DNA from 2 places in the Pseudoalteromonas sp. TAB23 genome. Region 1 is predicted to be linked to the other one. Evidence: predicted binding sites of a transcription regulator. Region 1 holds the regulator's gene; the other holds the start of a gene.
The links. Region 1 encodes sigma-54, which starts transcription at its own class of promoters, with help from an activator protein. Its sites were predicted from a motif close to GTTGGCACGNNNNTNGNNT; they were not measured.
Positions count from the first base shown of each region.

Region 2: glnA (glutamate--ammonia ligase) is a predicted target of sigma-54. The motif match lies at 1,885-1,903, and genes of this name have one in related genera.

Region 1 is NZ_AUTP01000133.1:17,751-23,153, forward strand. Features, by position in the region: gene rapZ (RNase adapter RapZ) at 1-251, opposite strand, end outside; gene ptsN (PTS IIA-like nitrogen regulatory protein PtsN) at 270-722, opposite strand; gene hpf (ribosome hibernation promoting factor) at 727-1,014, opposite strand; gene L654_RS0104915 (RNA polymerase factor sigma-54) at 1,040-2,539, opposite strand; gene lptB (LPS export ABC transporter ATP-binding protein) at 2,609-3,334, opposite strand; gene lptA (lipopolysaccharide transport periplasmic protein LptA) at 3,331-3,876, opposite strand; gene lptC (LPS export ABC transporter periplasmic protein LptC) at 3,866-4,420, opposite strand; gene kdsC (3-deoxy-manno-octulosonate-8-phosphatase KdsC) at 4,417-4,968, opposite strand; gene L654_RS0104940 (KpsF/GutQ family sugar-phosphate isomerase) at 4,969-5,403, opposite strand, start outside.
Region 2 is NZ_AUTP01000165.1:19,388-24,790, forward strand. Features, by position in the region: gene L654_RS0106910 (DUF4124 domain-containing protein) at 1-309, opposite strand, end outside; gene glnA (glutamate--ammonia ligase) at 423-1,829, opposite strand; gene typA (translational GTPase TypA) at 2,337-4,160, shown strand; gene L654_RS0106930 (hypothetical protein) at 4,534-4,968, shown strand; gene L654_RS0106935 (hypothetical protein) at 5,036-5,403, shown strand, end outside.

The DNA.
Region 1 (5,403 bases):
TAAAATAACGTAGGTTTTGCAAAGCCAGGCAAGTATTCAAGAATATCGTTAAATTCATCTTGTTGTTTAGGGATGTTACGCACATCAATGCTAACAGCAATTTTATCATAGCTATCAGACACACTGCGAACTAATGAAGGAAGCAAGTTAACTGGAATATTATCTACGCAATAATAACCTAAATCTTCTACAACGCGTAAAGCAACCGACTTTCCAGAACCAGAACGGCCGCTTATGATAATTAACTCCATTTAACACCCTTTATAAAACTATGATTGATTGACAATAACTTGGTAAAGCTCAGCATCTGATTTTGCACTGCGTAACTGTTTACAAAAATCTTTGTTGTTTAGTTTATCAGCAATGGTTGCTAGAGTCTTTAAGTGCTGCTGGTTATCGCCATCTGGTACGATGAGTGCGACGAAAATATCAACAGGGCGATTATCGATTGCATCAAAATTTATTGGAGTTTCGCTAACGAGTACTAAAGCCAAAGGCTCTTCTGCACCGCTCATTCTTCCATGAGGAATGGCAATGCCACGCCCTATACCTGTACTACCCAATTTTTCTCTGCTCATTAAAGCATTAAGAATATCTTGTTGCGGTAAATACGGAAGTTTGTCGTGAGCAAGTTCGCTAATGAACTCTAAAATTCTTTTTTTGCTATTAAAAAGGACCGCAGCTTTGCTGCAGTCCTGGCATATAAGTGAGCTTAATTTCATCATATTAGTGTCGAGCAAGCTTCTCTTTGTGTTTAATTACTTGTCGATCGAGCTTGTCGATCAACGAGTCAATGGCGGCATACATATCTTGATGTTCTGTAGAGGCAAATAGCTCAGCACCGCTTACGTGTATGGTGGCTTCTGCTTTTTGATTTAATTTTTCTACATCGAGAATGACATGAACATTATTAATATGATCAGAGTGTCTTTCTAGCTTCGCAAATTTGGTATTAATATAGTCTCTTAGTGAATCGGTTAATTCTACGTGACGACCAGTTAAGTTTAGTTGCATAAGCATTACCCTCTTTTTTTGCGTCTTAAATCAAACTTTTACGCTGATTTGACGGTGGAATAGCCAGAGATTCGCGGTATTTTGCGATTGTACGTCTCGCTACTTTAATTCCTTGCTCAGCCAATATATCCGCTATTTTGCTATCACTCAATGGTTTTGCTGAGTTTTCTGCTGCGATTAATTTTCGGATAAGCGCACGGATTGCTGTAGATGAACATTCACCACCGTTTTCGGTGCTTACATGGCTTGAGAAAAAATATTTAAGCTCAAATATACCACGGGGTGTGTGCATATACTTTTGGGTTGTTACGCGCGAAATTGTTGATTCGTGCATTTCTACCATTTCAGCAACATCATTTAAAACCATTGGTTTCATGGCTTCAGGACCGTGTTCAAAAAAGCCTTGTTGTTGCTTAACAATACAATTTGTTACTTTTAATAGCGTGTCGTTTCTACTTTCTAAGCTTTTAATAAACCATTTAGCTTCTTGTAAATGCGAGCGAATAAACTGGCTGTCACCACTGGATTTTACAGTGCGAGACATTGCAGCGTATTGGCTATTAACACGAATTTTAGGCATGCTATCTGGGTTTAACTCAACAACCCAGCGGCCTTTAATTTTTTTAACTGACACATCGGGAATAACATACTCAGATTCTTCTCTTACAATAGTATCTGCAGGTTTAGGGCTAAGAGTATGTATTAATGTCATTACTTCTTTAAGCTCTTCTTCTTTGAGCTTAGTTTTCTTCATTAATGTACGATAGTCACGAGCAGCTAATAAATCAATATGCTCGGTTAAAATCATTTTTGTTTCATTAATGTAAGGTGTTTCTTTATCAAACTGGTTAAGCTGAATACACAAACACTCTTGTAAACTACGTGCAGCAATACCAACAGGATCAAACAGTTGGATGCGTTTTAATACAGCTTCAATTTCATCAAGTTCGACTTCGTTATCATCTTCGTTTTCTTGATTAAAGCTTTCTAAAATCTCTTCGCAGCTTAGTGTTAAAATACCTGAATCATCGACGGCTTCTACAATAGCAATAGCAATAGCTTCGTCTGTAGGGCTAAATGGCGTTAGTTGTAACTGCCACATTAAATACTCATGGAGCGTTTCAGTAGAGGCGCCTTGGTATATTGATTCGTCTTCAGGCATCGGACCCGATGATGCTGCTGGGGCGGCACTCATGTACTCATCCCAACTAACATCCATAGCCATGTCGTCACTTAGCGTGTCTTTTGCAAGTGCTTCACCACTATCTTGTTCGTATTCGCTTGGAGCATCATCGGCAGATGCGCTAACAGTTATGTCATCTGTATCTGCTTTTTGCTCGTTTTTACCTGCAGCGTCTTCTGAATAGTCTGCTTCTTCAACCTCTAATAGCGGGTTGCTGTCGAGAGCTTCTTGTATTTCTTGCTGGAGATCCAATGTACTGAGTTGCAACAAACGAATAGCTTGTTGCAGCTGTGGAGTCATTGTAAGTTGCTGGCCCATGCGCAGCTGTAGTGATTGCCTCATGTATCTCTAACAATCCTTTTATGTTGTTATAATTAATACTAGCAGATGCTTAAAGACATGGCGTAAATGTTACAGCCTAAATTGCTCGCCTAAGTAAACATCGCGTACTGTTTTATCATTTAATACGTGTTCTGGAGTACCTGATGCAATCAGCTCCCCATGAGAAACAATGTAGGCTTTTTCACAAACATCAAGGGTTTCTCTTACGTTATGATCGGTAATTAATACACCAATCCCACGATTTTTAAGATGTTCTATTATTTTCTTTATGTCTAATACCGAAATCGGGTCAACACCTGCAAATGGTTCATCCAGTAATATAAATTTAGGATCTGCTGCCAGCGCACGTGCTATTTCAACACGACGACGTTCGCCACCCGACAATGCCATACCTTGGCTATCACGAATGTGTTGTATGCTAAATTCATCTAATAATTTATCGAGAGTGTCTTCTCTAGCTTGTTTATTTAACTCTTTGCGCGTTTCTAAAATGGCCATTAAGTTTTGATAAACAGTCAGCTTTCTGAATATTGAAGACTCTTGCGGTAAGTAGCCAATGCCTAATCTAGCACGACTATGCATAGGTAAAAGAGTAATATCGTTATCGTCTATCGATATTTTACCTTTGTCGCTAGGTACAAGTCCTACTATCATATAAAACGTGGTGGTTTTACCTGCGCCGTTAGGGCCAAGTAAGCCAACAATACTGCCAGCTTTGACTTCAAGGCCGACGTTTTTTACAACTTCACGGCCTTTATAACTCTTTGCTAATAGCTCTGCTTTTAATGTGCTCATGGTTGACCTTTGTCGCTTTTTTTACTTTTTTTAGTCTCGATTGGTACTAAAATTGTGTGAACGCGGTCAGTTGAGTTTTCATCTTTTTCGGCACTGATTAGCTGCTGCTCTATATCGTAGGTAATGCTTTTAGCATTTATTTTTTGTCCCGCTTGCGATACTTGTGCATTACCAACAAGCGTTAAAAAACGCTTAGATACATCATAACGCACTTCGTCAGCACTGGCGCTCATAGTCGTGCCATCTGATTGCTTTTCTTCAAAGTGCGCAGGGCTACCTGTAGCAATTAATAATTGTTTATTATCACCAAGTTCATCGCGTTTATGTACTTCTAAGCGGTCGGCTGTGATACGGCGGTTACCGTGAATAATTTCAACGTTTTTCTCAAAAATCCCGACATTAGCTTTTAATTGACCTTCTTGCTTATCGGCGCTTATTGAAATTTGATTTGCAGTCGGTTGCGTGTTTTGCTCTGCAGCACTACTATTAAACGCTAGTATAAGTGTAGGAATAATAAGTGATTTTAATATTTTATTGGTCATAATATATGGTTCGCGTATGGTTAATTAGTTTTATCACTTCGGTTTTTAAGTCGGCTTCTAGGCCTTTACCAGTGATTTTTAAATTGGGCCCAGTGATGATAACGGGTTGCTCCGAACGCATTGTTAATAGCTTTATATCTACCTGAATATTATCAGCATTGATTTTGTCTATCATGGCGTTATCGGTTAAGTTTTTGGCAACCACATTGCCTTCTAAAATTAATTGTTTGTCTTCGTATAATGTTGCTTCGTCTGCATTTATTTGCCACGTTTGCTTTTCGTTATATAAAGTAAAAATAGGTTTTTCAAAAAACGTAAAACCTAATTGTTGATATAGCTCCATTTTAGCCGCAGTAACTTTGTGGCTAATTTTACCTTGTTCGTCATAGGCTGTTTGTTTGAGTTCTATGGCTATGTAATCAGGCTTGGCAATAACTTCAGGCTCAGGCTGAGGTACAATATTTGTTTGTGTAAAATAAGGGTACCAAAGCCAAACCATACAGCTAATGAATAAAACGCTTAATATTATGCGCGCTGCATTCATGAACTAGTGCCTTGTGTAGTCAATGCTTTACCATTTTCAAGCATAAGTAAGTCGGTGAGCTCTCTTACTGCACCAAAGCCGCCAGGCATTTGCGTTACATAGTGTGATAAACGTTTAATAAGTGGATGGGCATCATTTACTGCAACAGCAAAGCCGACTAATTCCATAACGGGCATGTCAGGACCATCATCACCGATATAAGCAATTTGTTCATCGCTAAGGTTGAGTTTGTCTTTTAATTCTTGATAGGCAATGAGCTTATTTTCTTGGCCTTGATAAATATGCTGTACGGTTAAGCTGCTCATACGTTGTTGCACTATTTGTGAATGACGACCAGTAATTACAGCCACTTCAAAGCCACTGTTTATAAGCGCTTTAATGCCAAAACCATCTTTTGTATTAAATGCTTTTAGCTCTTCACCTTGATTACCAAGATAAATACGGCCATCAGAAAATACACCATCAATATCGCATATAAGTAGCTTTACTTTTTTAGCGCGTGCTTTTGCACCATCGCTCAGCGGTTGATAGAGTTCTTCAAATTGCATTTATAACACTCCTGCTTTTAATAGGTCTTGCATGTTTAATGCGCCAATAGGTTGGTTTTTCTCATTGACGACGATTAAGCCATTTATACGTTTGTGTTCCATAATATTAAGCGCTTCAGCAGCCAAAATATCTTGTGTAGCCGTAGTACATGACTTAGTCATAACAACATCTATTTGTGTTGTATGAATATCAATTCTTTGCTCTAAAATACGACGCAAATCGCCATCGGTAAATAATCCCACGAGCTGCTGATTTTCATCAACAATGGCTGTCATACCTAGCCCTTTAGCTGACATTTCAATAAGGGCATCTTTAACTGTTTGTGAAACGCTAATAATAGGTGTATTTGCGCCGCTGTGCATAACATCTTTTAAAGTAAGTAATAAGCGCTTGCCTAAACTACCACCTGGGTGAGATAGCGCGAAGTCATCAGC
Region 2 (5,403 bases), on a different contig from region 1:
TTTTATTCGGCTAGTTACATAAACAGTGCCGGTATTTTCACGAATAGTCTGGTTATGATCAGGTGAGGAAATAGCAATACTAAAGGCCGCTTGTTGAGGCTGAGGTTGCTCGTCAAAAATGTCAGTATTTGTTGCAGGCATATTAAGATCTTGGCTGGTGAGCTTTACCTCTTGGGCCCCTTTATGAGGGGTGTCTGAGAACACTAATACGCCATTTTTATCTTTCCAAGCGTATATTTTTGTTTCACCGGCATAACCATAATTACTTAATCCTAAAGTAATTAATAGTAATAAAATCTTGTTATTCACTCTGCAGCCCTGCATTTTTATCGGTAACTTAACTTTAGTGGAGATTGACTAATTTTACCATTAAAAAAGCCCGCAAAGCGGGCTTGAGAACACACATATTTTTTACAGCTTAATTAACAGCTGTAGTACATTTCAAACTCAACTGGGTGAGTTGTCATGTTAAGCTTTTCAACTTCTTTAGACTTAAGTTCGATGTAAGCATCGATTAAGTCATCAGTGAATACGCCACCTTGAGTTAAGAATTCACGGTCTGCGCTAAGTGCAGATAGTGCTTCGTCAAGTGATGCTGCAACAGTTGGAATTTCTGCTGCTTCTTCAGCTGGTAAGTCGTATAAATCTTTATCCATAGCATCGCCAGGATGGATCTTGTTTTTGATACCATCAAGGCCAGCCATAAGCATTGCTGAGAAAGCAAGGTATGGGTTAGCAGTTGGATCCGGGAAGCGTACTTCAATACGACGACCTTTTTCAGATGGAACCACTGGGATACGGATTGATGCAGAACGGTTACGTGCAGAGTATGCAAGCATAACGGGTGCTTCAAAACCTGGTACTAAACGTTTGTACGAGTTAGTAGACGCATTTGCAAAAGCGTTAATTGCTTTAGCATGCTTGATGATGCCGCCAATGTAGTAAAGTGCATCTTCAGAAAGACCGCCGTACTTATCACCAGCAAAAAGGTTTACACCATCTTTAGCAAGTGACTGGTGACAATGCATACCAGAACCGTTATCACCAACAACTGGCTTAGGCATAAACGTTGCTGTTTTACCGTATAAGTGAGCCATGTTATGGATAACATATTTCATTTCTTGAATTTCATCCGCTTTTAATACCATTGTATTAAAGCGAGTAGCGATTTCGTTTTGACCTGCTGTTGCTACTTCGTGGTGATGTGCTTCTACTACTTGGCCCATTTCTTCTAGAACTAGACACGTAGCTGAACGCCAATCTTGGAAGTCATCAACTGGAGCAACTGGGAAGTAACCGCCTTTAACACCTGGACGGTGACCAGTGTTGCCATCTGCATATTCTTTATCTGAGTTCCAAGCAGCTTGCTTAGAATCAATTTTGTACATAGAACCAGACATATCTGATTTGTATTTAACATCGTCAAATACGAAAAATTCTGGCTCAGGGCCAAATAAAACAGTGTCTGCAATGCCTGTAGAACGCATGTAATCTTCAGCACGCTTAGCAACAGAACGCGGGTCGCGCTCATAGCCTTGTAGTGTAGAAGGCTCTACTACGTCACAACGTAAAATTAATGTCGCTTCTTCAGTGAAAGGGTCTAGTTTGATTGACTCAGGAACTGGCATTAATACCATGTCTGATTCGTTTATGCCTTTCCAGCCTGCAATTGAAGAACCGTCGAACATTTTACCGTCTTCGAAAAAATCTTCATCAACTTGGTGATGAGGGATCGATACATGTTGTTCTTTACCCTTAGTGTCAGTAAAGCGTAAATCAATGAACTTGACGTCATTTTCTTTAATAAAATCTAAAACCGATTGTGACATGTGTCCTCCAACTATTGGGTTTTGTTATTGCTGCATAATTGCTTTGGTATTTACTAAGCTGATTTTGTGCCATTATTGTAACTGGCTGTTTATAAATTAAAAAAATATCATTGCATCAAAATGGAATATACAAACGCACCATGTTGGTGCGTAAATATTCCATTTCGGTGCAAAATTTACAGAGCGTAATTTGTTGTTAATTTAATCAGCTGAAATTAGCATAACCTAAATGCAAAAGAGTAACAAAAAGATCGGAAAAATAGTCAAAAAGACTGTTTTTCAAAAAAATATTGAAATTTAATTCATATAATTGTCATATATAAAACAGATACTTAGTAAAAGTATTGAGAAAGTTTTAAAATATGTATTGGATAAACTTTCATCCATGTCATTAATGAGGGATAATATGCGCCCTTTTAAATCCTATGCTGGGACATCTCGCGAAAGCGTGGATGAGTGCGTAGATCTTGCAGGATCATTGAGAATTTAATTTCTCTGAGTAAATATATGAGCATCGAAAAGTTAAGAAATATAGCGATTATCGCGCACGTTGACCACGGTAAAACAACTCTGGTTGACAAACTACTTGAGCAATCAGGTACATTAGAAACACGCGGCGGTAACGAAGAGCGCGTGATGGACTCAAACGACATTGAGAAAGAACGTGGTATTACCATTTTGGCTAAAAACACAGCCATCTCTTGGAACGACTACCATATCAATATCGTAGATACTCCGGGACACGCCGATTTCGGTGGTGAAGTTGAACGCGTACTTTCGATGGCTGACTCAGTATTATTACTTGTTGATGCTCAAGAAGGTCCAATGCCACAAACGCGTTTCGTTACGCAAAAGGCATTCGCGCAAGGCTTAAAGCCAATCGTAGTTATCAATAAAATTGATAAGCCAGGTTCACGTCCTGATTGGGTTATGGATCAAATCTTTGATTTATTTGACAACCTTGGCGCAACTGACGAACAGTTAGATTTTAAAGTAATCTACGCTTCAGCTATCAACGGCTGGGCAACACTAGATTTAGACGAGCCATCAGACAACATGGAACCTATGTTCAAGATGATCGTTGACGAAGTATCACCACCGGATGCAGATCCTGAAGGTGACTTCCAAATGCAAATTTCTCAACTAGATTACAACTCTTATGTTGGTGTAGTTGGTATTGGTCGTATTAAACGTGGTTCTGTTGCTCCTAACCAACAAGTTACTATTATCAGTGCTGATGGCACTACACGTAATGGTAAAATTGGCGCAGTACAAAGCTACCTAGGTCTTGAACGTATCGAAACTGATAGAGCTTACGCTGGTAACATCGTAACTGTAACAGGTATTGGTGAGCTTAAGATTTCTGATACAGTTTGTTTCCCAGGAAACGTTGAAGCATTACCACCACTAAGTGTTGATGAGCCAACTGTAACAATGACATTCTCTGTAAATAACTCACCTTTCTGTGGTAAAGAAGGTAAGTTTGTAACGTCACGTAATATCCGTGAACGTTTAGACAAAGAATTAGTACACAACGTAGCACTTCGCGTTGAAGATACTGGTAGCCCAGATAGCTTCCGTGTTTCTGGTCGTGGTGAATTACACCTAGGTATCTTAATCGAGAACATGCGTCGTGAAGGTTACGAGCTTTCAGTTTCTCGTCCGGAAGTTATCTTACGTACTGTAGATGGCGTTCTAGAAGAACCGTTTGAAACAGTTACTATTGACTGTCAAGACGAGCATCAGGGTTCTGTTATGGAACAAGTTGGCCTACGTAAAGGTGAGCTTACTAACATGACTCCAGATGGCAAAGGCCGTATGCGTTTAGATTTCATGATCCCTAGCCGTGGTTTAATTGGTTTCCAAACTGATTTCATGACGCTTACTTCGGGTTCTGGTCTTATGTACCATACGTTCGATCATTACGGTCCTCACAAAGGTGGCGACATCGGTGTTCGTAAGAACGGCGTAATGATTGCAAATGCAACTGGTAAAGCACTTACTAACGCATTATTCAACTTACAAGAACGCGGCCGTTTATTCATCGGTCACGGTGTTGAAGTATACGAAGGTATGGTTATCGGTATTCATAACCGTGATAACGACCTTACAGTTAACGCCCTTAAAGGCAAGCAGTTAACTAACGTACGTGCATCTGGTACTGATGAAGCGCAAACGCTTTCTCCACACCTTAACTACTCACTTGAGCAAGCGCTTGAGTTCATCGATGATGACGAGCTAGTTGAAGTAACTCCACTAAACATTCGTATTCGTAAGCGTTACCTTACAGAAAACGAACGTAAACGTGCAGGTCGTGGACCTAAGTCATAATCTATTAATTTAGAATAATGATTTTAAAAGCCGCTGTATTGAAAAATACAGCGGCTTTTTTGTGGGTGAAATTTGATGAGTAAAGGCTTAAGGAGTTCGGTTTAAATTTTTCTTATCAACGAGATAGCGTGCATTACAACGAGCACAAGCTATGGGTTGACGAATTAGCATCTAAGGTGGCTTTTTATTTATATGTTAATTGGCTTGATTTTCAACTTTACGAAGCGTAAGAGTATTATTACTAAGTATCTATAGATTGAATATATGTAGTTTAGATGGTTAATATCAGCTCGATCTACTCAGTCCAAAAAAAATTATGCAGCCCAAGTCATGCGTTAAAAAATACTAAACTGTTATTTAAAAAGGAATTGTTATGTTTCTATATCGTGGTGTTACAAGTGAATTAGATAGTTTATGTAAGGGACAGTTGATCCCCAAAGGAAAACAAAATACGGCCATACCTGAACTAGGTGAAGTTGGTGTGGAGTGCGGAGCAGGGTATGAATCAGGATACTCTGGAGGCAACGGCTTAAGGGCTCATCAAATAGATTCCAATATGAAAAAGCTGTCGTTTGTTTCTACGAGCAAAAGCATTGAAGTAGCAAAAATATTTGCTACTAAAAATGGTACTTGTAATGGATATATTTATAAATTAGATTCAAGCTTATTTGAACAATTCGATGTGGTTACAGAAGAATTGGAATCCCCCATTTATCCTGATGAGCATGAAGTTAGTATTCGGACAAACGAAAACGGGCTAATCCCTGAAGGTGTTATAGTTGATAAGTTCACTGTTAACTGCACATAATCTAGTGCTAAGGAAGAACTGAATATCTTTGCTTTTCTAGATATTTCCAGTTGCTCAAGGAGAAAAAATGAATATTTATAAAAAGTTTATCAAAAGTATACTTATTGTAATTACTATTACTTTGTCTGCCTGTGGAAGCGCTGACAATGGTGCTTTTTCGAAACAACAAATTTGTATTGCTACAATTGCATCGATTATGGGACGTAGTCCTTCAATTGTTAAAATAGATTCAATTAAAGGTAATGTTACACATCTCTCGTATGTTCGTAAAGATGATGGCACGAATTGGAAGTATAGGTGCAAGTTTGAGGGGAGTCGAGTTATTTGGGCTTCTGATGCTGGGAGATGGCGCACAGACCAATATGATTCTAAAATAACCTTTTTAGTCGATGAAAATGAATTAAGTATTTTTGAAAAATACTCTGATGGCTCTGG